Regions from separate parts of the Leucobacter alluvii genome, predicted to be linked through region 1. Evidence: predicted binding sites of a transcription regulator. Region 1 holds the regulator's gene; the other holds the start of a gene.
The links. The regulator LexA, encoded in region 1, represses DNA repair genes until DNA is damaged. The targets are predictions, from matches to a motif close to TCGAACANNTGTTCGA.

Region 2: the regulator LexA is predicted to act here: its motif matches at 1,180-1,195, upstream of ABFX18_RS02230 (LexA family protein).

What each region holds. Positions count from the first base shown of each region.
Region 1 covers NZ_BAAAOP010000005.1:113,079-116,947, reverse strand. Annotated here, with positions in the region: gene hisB (imidazoleglycerol-phosphate dehydratase HisB) at 1-399, opposite strand, end outside; gene ABFX18_RS05075 (histidinol-phosphate transaminase) at 451-1,533, opposite strand; gene ABFX18_RS05070 (LysM peptidoglycan-binding domain-containing protein) at 1,576-1,980, opposite strand; gene lexA (transcriptional repressor LexA) at 2,223-2,909, shown strand; gene lipB (lipoyl(octanoyl) transferase LipB) at 3,038-3,718, shown strand; gene lipA (lipoyl synthase) at 3,715-3,869, shown strand, end outside.
Region 2 covers NZ_BAAAOP010000003.1:45,272-49,140, forward strand. Annotated here, with positions in the region: gene ABFX18_RS02225 (Y-family DNA polymerase) at 447-722, opposite strand; gene ABFX18_RS02230 (LexA family protein) at 727-1,164, opposite strand; gene ABFX18_RS02235 (hypothetical protein) at 1,304-1,585, shown strand; gene ABFX18_RS02240 (DUF7882 family protein) at 1,973-2,317, shown strand; gene ABFX18_RS02245 (excinuclease ABC subunit UvrA) at 2,780-3,869, shown strand, end outside.

The sequences.
Region 1 (3,869 bases):
GATGAGATGGAACTCGAACCCGGCAGGCTCTCCCGAGTGCACGAGGTACGGCCGACCGGAGATGTCGACGACCGCCTGTGCGAGCGCCTCATCCAGTGGGACCAGTGCGTCGCCGTAACGCGAGATCCCGGCTTTGTCGCCGAGCGCTTCGAGAATGGTCTGGCCCAGCAGAATCCCGGTGTCTTCGACGGTGTGGTGGACATCGATGTGCACATCGCCGACCGCGTTCACCGTCAGGTCTGTGAGCGAGTGGCGGGCGAACGCCGTGAGCATGTGATCGAAGAACGGAACCCCGGTCTCGATCTGCGAAGACCCCGAGCCGTCGAGATCGACGCTGACACTGATCTGCGACTCACTCGTGGATCGCTCGAGCGAGGCGGTGCGCGGTGCTGCAGTCATGGTTGTCAGTCTATCTGCGTTCCCCAGGAACCGACGGTACGCCGGGATCGATCAGGCGCCGCCCGGCCCGAGTGCCGTGATCGCCTCGATCACCGCACTCGTCTCGGCCTTCGTGCCTGCGGTGATGCGCAGGTGGCCTGGAATGCTGAGATTGCGGATGAGGATGCCACGTGCGCGCAGCGCTTCGAACGTGGCCGACGGGTCGGTGAACCCGCCGACGAGCAGAAAGTTGGCTCCCGACGGGTGCACGACGTATCCGAGGGCGGTGAGGGCGTCCGCGAGACGATCGCGTTGCGCACTGATGTCGGCCACCGTGGCGAGCATCGCGTCGGCGTGACGAATCGCAGCGGTCGCGGCCGCCTGGGTGAGCGCTGACAGGTGATACGGCAGGCGCACGAGCCGCAGGGCGTCGACCACTGCCGCGTCGGCGGCGAGGTATCCGAGACGCACGCCCGCGAACGCGAACGCTTTGCTCATGGTCCGCGATACGAGGAGCCGGTGGCGTCCGGGGAGCAGTGACACCGCGCTCTCACGCTCGGTGTCGAACTCGTGATACGCCTCGTCGACGACGAGCATGCCGTCGAACGCGTCGTAAGCGGCGAGGATCACCTCACGATCGAGCGACGTGCCCGTCGGATTGTTCGGACCGCAGAGGATCGCGACGTCCGGCTGGTGCTCGCGCAGCGCTTCGGCGACGCCCTCCGGCGTGAGCGCGTATTCTGCGGGACGCTCGACAGCGATCCATTCGGTATCGGTTCCGGAGGCGAGCAGCGGGTACATCGAATACGTCGGCGTGAAGCTCAGCAGTGACCGCCCCGGACCGGCGAATGCCTGCAGCACCTGCTGCAGCACTTCGTTCGATCCGTTCGCCGCCCACAGCTGTTCCACGCTGAGGCCGTGGCCGAGGTACCCCGCGAGGGAGCTCCGAAGCTCCGTGAACTCGCGGTCAGGGTATCGGTTCACACCGGTTACCGCTCGAGCGAGTGACTGAACGATGTCGATGGCGACGTGCTCGGGAATGGGATGCGTGTTCTCGTTGACGTTCAGGCTGACCGGCACCGCGTCTTGCGGGGCGCCGTAGGGCTCCTGGCCGACGAGATTGTCACGAAGAGGGAGGTCGCTCAAGCTAGTCACCCGACCAGTCTAAAGCCGGTGAGCCCCTCGACGATCAGTCGGTCAGGCCCCGAGTTCGTCGCCCGACACCACGCGCGGATGATCTGAGTACCGCAGCGGAACGGCGATCGCATCACCCGCCTGCAGCGATGAACCGTCCAGCTGGTTCAACTGCACAATCTCAGTGATGACATCGCGAGGGTCGGCCGTCGGGTCGAGATCAGTCGCCAGCGACCAGAGCGAGCTGCCTGGCTGCACCACGACGTAATCGAACTGCTCGCCGTTCGGCCCCTCAGCCGCGGCCATCGCCTCCGGAGCCGCGAGTGCCGCCATGAGAGCGAGAAGACCGGCGACGAGCACCGTGGCGAATCCACCGAACACGATGCGCCCGCGCCGGGTCAGGCGGAGCGAGCCCGAAGCTTCGGTCGACTCTCGTGATTCCCGGCCCAGAACAGCAGATGCGCTCATGATGACTTCTCCTTAGTCTTGCGATGACGCGGGCGTGGAGCCCATGCGAACATCTGTTTCGAATATATATTCGATGAATCGAAACCGCAAGCGTCTTTTCGAAGATACGTTTCGCTCCTTTTCCGCGACACTCGAACATATGTTTGTCGGTCTTCGAATGCTGCGGCTAGGGTTTCGGTCAACGGGATCACTGAATCAGCACCCACCGACATTCATGGATCGCGCCCCATCCGCATCGCCCCCTGGGGCCAGAAAGGACAGCGATGAGCGACGCAGCCGCGCCCCGATCCACGAAGCCGCTGAGCGAGAAGCAGCAGGCGATCCTCGAGTGCATCGCGCGTTCAGTGGAAAGCCGGGGGTATCCGCCGAGCATGCGAGAGATCGGCGACGCGGTGGGGCTCTCCTCGCTCTCGAGCGTCACGCATCAGCTCAGCAGGCTCGAGCTGGGCGGCTACATCCGCCGCGACCCCAACCGGCCGAGAGCCCTGGAGATCCTGGTCGAGCTCGCCTCGACCTCGTCGGCGATCGACGACGCACCCGCGCAGCGCCCCGAAGAGGCGGCGTACGTTCCGCTCGTCGGTCAGATCGCGGCCGGCGTGCCGATCACGGCGGAGCAGCAGGTCGAGGAGATCGTGCCGCTCCCCCGCGCTCTCGTCGGCGACGGACAGCTCTTCATGCTGCGCGTCGTCGGCGATTCGATGATCGACGCAGCGATCTGCGATGGGGATTTCGTGGTGATCCGGCAGCAGCGCGAAGCCGAGAACGGAGACATCGTCGCAGCGATGCTCGATGGAGAGGCAACGGTGAAGGTGTTCCGCCGCCGAGACGGGCACACCTGGCTCCTGCCTCGCAACAGCGCGTTCGAGCCGATCCTGGGCGATCACGCGGAAGTACTCGGGCGCGTGGTCGCGGTCTTCCGCTCGGTCTGATCGCAGGGCGCGGCGTCGCCGCGGCGCAGCACCGCTGGACACCGACGCGCGAGTGCTGGGACCCACCCGCAGCCCTTCGCTCGCTGCGGCGGTTGCTTTGTTGAACCGAGTCCATCTACAGTGATCGCATGGCCACTGCGTCGATGCCGATTCCATCCACCCATTCTCGAGCGCCGATGCTCGCGCTCGGATTCCACCCTGATTGCGTGCCGTACGAGCGCGGACTCGAGCTCCAGGCCGAGGCGGTCGACCGCATCGAGCAGGGCCTCGACCGCGGCACGGTCCTCTTGCTCGAGCACCCGCCGGTGTACACCGCCGGTCGCCGCGCCGAGCCGGATGAGTACCCGTCGGACGGCAGTCCCGTCGTCGCCGTCGACCGGGGCGGACGAGTCACCTGGCACGGTCCGGGCCAACTGGTGTGCTATCCGGTCGTCCGGCTGCGGTCCGGCGCCGGGGTCGTCGACTTCGTACGCGCCCTCGAGACGGCGATCATCGACACCGTGGCCGCATTCGGCGTATCGGGCACACGCGTGGAAGGCCGCTCGGGAGTATGGGTGACCCATCCTGATCATCCGCCGACGAAGCTCGCACAGATCGGCTTGCACGCCCGCGCCGGCATCATCACCCATGGAATTGCGATCAACTGCTGCAACGACCTCGAGCCGTTCTCCCGGATCGTGCCATGCGGGATTCCAGACGCCGGCGTGACCACGCTGAGCGCACTCGCCGGTCGGAGAATCCCGCCCGAGATCGTGGCACCCGACCTCCAGGTGCACCTCGCCCATGTGATCGCGGAGTTCACCGCATGAGCGCGCGTCGCCTGCCTTCGACCGGCACCCGCCCCGAGCCGGAGGGCCGACCGCTCCTCCGCGTCGAGGCCCGCAACGCCGAGACTCCGATCGAGCGGAAACCGGAGTGGATCAAGACGCGCGCCCGGCTCGGCCCGGAGTACCGCCAGGT
Region 2 (3,869 bases), on a different contig from region 1:
CCACGGATAGACCCATGGTTGGCGCGCATCGTCGACAGCGTCCGAGTGCGACCGCCGGACTCAGCAGTGAACTCATCCACATCCGCGACCGTCCACCTCCATGGCGGTTTGTCCACGAAATCACGGAACCGCGTCACCGTCGCCGTCCGGTTCCGTATCGTCTGCTCACGGAGTCCGCGCGACAGCTGCTGGTTCCGCCAACCATCGATCATCGCGCTGAAAACCTGCGCTTCCGGGTTCGCCAGTGCGACGTTCGATGCTGACGTGATCAGCCGAAGCGCCGCTGGAGAAGCCCCAAAATCTTGCATTAGATGCAACAAAGTATGGGACAGTGCATCACCCTGTCAACTCAGATCTCAGCATCCGCCAGATCTCGCTGTTATGGTCAGAGCAGATCCGCACCTCTCTGGTGAATAGACGTCGTTTGCAAGTGTGAACAGTTGCATTCACTGCAACATGCGAGGGTTCATCCCGCGCGCGGATAGGGAGCCGTAGAGCTCGTAGTTGCTCGAGCGGGCGACGACGCCGGCGCTGGCCGCCCATTCTTTGATCTTGAACCATGGGGCGCCCATTTCGACCCGCAGCGCCTTCGCCTCCCGTGACATCGCCACGACGCAGCCGTCGTTGTTCGAGAGGACCACGACGGGGCGGCCGTACAGGGTGGGATCGAAGATCCGCTCACAGCTCGCGTAGAACGACTCGCAGTCCACGAGCGCGACCATCCGTCTACGCTCGGAGGACACGGTGCAGGCTCCTCGTAACGACACCCCAGATGTGCAGCTCTGACAGCTCTGCGACCTCGATGTCGGGGTGCTGGTAGTTCTCAGCCGAGAGCACCACGCCGACCCGTGTCACGCGGAGGCGCTTCACGGTCATCTCGCCGTCAACGACGGCGACGACGACGTGCCCGTCCTCTGGGCGGATCGAGCGGTCCACGATCAGCTCGTCCCCGTCGTAGATCCCGGCACTCGTCATGCTATTGCCGCGCGCGCGAATCAGGAAGGTGGAGACCCGGTTCGGCATCAGGTGCTCGTTCAGATCGATCTCGGTCGTCTCGTAGTCCTGCGCGGGGGAGGGGAAACCACACGCAGCTTCAACGCTCGCGATGGGGATCGCTACAGCAGGCGCGTTGGGGCCTAGAATCCGCACATCTTCCACCCGCATGACGCCCCGCAATCATCGAACATATGTTCGAGTGCCTATTATGCGACGCGCTTCCGACAGGGCGCCAATCTGCTGGCGTGTCGAGAGAAGCGACGATGCCGCGTCGAGTCCGTGGGCGGTGGCGGATAGTATCCGAACCATGGCCACTGATCGCGACAAGTCGGCGTTCGAACCCGTGCTGCTCGACCTCTCGCATGACGACGATTACACCGTTCTTATTCATGTTCTCGAGGAGTACGAGGGGGTGATGCAGAATGAGGCCGATGACGAAAGGTTTAGGGAGGCTCGGGGAGAGGCTGACGTGATCCCAAGTCAGGAATCTGAATATCGGGCGCTCAGGGACCGTGCTCGTAAACTCCGTTTGGAAATCGAACGTCAGATCGACGCCAATGGCGAAGCGCGATCTGGCCGCCAGAATTAAAGAGGTCCGGCACTACGAGGGGGCCAAAGGAAGGCCGCCCTCACGATCGCCTCGTAAGACAGTGTCGCCGCTGCGCGGGAAGCACAAAGTGCGCCACTCAACAACGACGAAGCGATAACTCGTTAGCTTGGAGTGTCGACGAGCCTGGGTGGATAACGAAGTCAGATTCCCAAAGGTTGGGGGAGTGCTTTACTCTCAAGATGGGGGGCCACGTGATTTTCACCTCGTAGGTGAGTCACCGGGTGCGTGGTCCCTCACTCCTAGAGTGAGTCACGGTGAAGTGGGTGTTCGCGTGTCTTAGCTGCGGCTCACGTCCGAGAACGTTGTCAGAGGTGGTGACTCTCTAAAGTATTGATGCGGGCATTTCGCTCTCACCTAAGTAGATATGTGTCCTTCTTAGCCATGGGAAAGTTCATACTCGGTGATAAGGAATACGAGTTTGAAGACCGGTTGCTGCCACACTTGCAGTTTGTTATCGGCCAGAAACTAAAAAAGCAAGAAGGATTTTTCCTAGGCTGGCAGAAACCACACGATCAAGGCGATGGTCGTATGTCCGTCTGGTTGTCCCCATACGTCGCAGTATCGTTTCATTTCTCAGGAAGTAAAGAACCTGAAATGAGTAAAACGTGGGTGCGAGCTTTGAACTCGCTTGCTTACACACCTCGTGGACTAATCGCAATTAGCGAGGCCGAGGCCGACCGGTTCATCAAAAACAATCCTGACCTGCTGTAACCGAGCTATCCTTCCTCCTGGGAAGGGAAGCTCGGCGGGCCGTAACTGGGTGCGCTTATGTACCTGCAGCATCGAAAGGTTGCCGGGATTGCGGACCTTCTCTCCCGCACGATCCTTCGTCTGTGTGACCGCGGTCAGGACCGTTAAAGGCCGACCGACAGAGAATCCTTTACGGTTTCTACTGAGGTATAGGAGCCGCGCACTTGGTTACTAACGACGTCTTGCTCGCGGTGGGAGTTCTTCTTTTTTCGTCGATTCACTCATGCGGTTAGTGAGCGCGGGATATCCCACTATGGGCTTGTTTAGGCCACCTACTGAGCGTCTCTATTGCCTTGCTGCTTTTGGCGATGGGTATGGGGGTGCCTTGCCACTACAGCCGCACTCCGTTCCCTTGTTGGTGCGAGAGACCTTTCCGACGGCCGAAGGCCATCCCACCGTCTCGTCTTCAGCTAAGCTTCAACCATGGTTGAGCCCTCTGCGATTGTGCCGACGGAGGTCTCCGTGCAGCCCGATGTTCGCGTTCTCGGGGCCCGCGAACATAATCTGCAGGATGTCAGTCTCTCTGTGCCGCGCGATGCAACGGTCGTGTTCACCGGGGTGTCTGGATCGGGAAAGTCCTCGCTGGCGTTCGGGACGCTGTACGCCGAGTCGCAGCGACGCTATTTAGAGTCGGTGGCACCGTACGCCCGCCGTCTGATTGATCAGGCGGGAGTGCCCGATGTCGACTCGATCACGGGGATGCCGCCTGCGGTTGCGCTGCAGCAGCAGCGCGGTGCCGGCAACGCACGATCGACCGTGGGCAGCATCACCACGTTGTCGAGCTTGATACGAATGCTGTACTCGAGAGCCGGGGATTACCCGGATGGGCAGCCGATGTTGTATTCGGATGACTTCTCCGCGAACACGGTCCAAGGAGCCTGCTCGGAGTGCCACGGCATCGGCCGCGTGTACACGGTGAACGAGCAGCAGATGGTCCCGGACCCATCGCTCACCATCCGCGAACGCGCCATCGCTTCCTGGCCGACCGCGTGGCACGGCCATCAGCTGCGCGACGTACTGGTTGCTCTCGGTTACGACGTCGATGTGCCGTGGCAGGACCTGCCGCGAAAGGACCGGGACTGGATCCTGTACACCGATGAGACCCCGTTCGTTCCGGTCCACTCCCGGCTCACCCTCTCCGAGTCCAAAGCTGCGATCGAAGCAGGTGCGGAGCCGAGCTACTCGGGCACGTTCGTCGGGGCTCGTCGGTACATTCTGGACACGTTCGCGAACACAAAGAGCGCATCGATGAAGCGGCGCGTCGCGCAGTTCCTCACCGCTGCGACCTGCCCGGTCTGTCATGGTAAACGGCTGAAGCCCGAGGCGCTGTCTGTAACGTTCGAAGGATTCGACATCGCCGAATTCTCCCAACTGCCGCTTCGGGAACTTATCACGACGCTCTCGGCTGTCACCGCACGCATAGAGCGGGAGGCCGCTTCTTCTGGGGCGGTCTCTCCACGAGCCGCATGGGAAGATCGAATCGCCGGTGGCGAGTCGCCGCAGGCCTCGACGT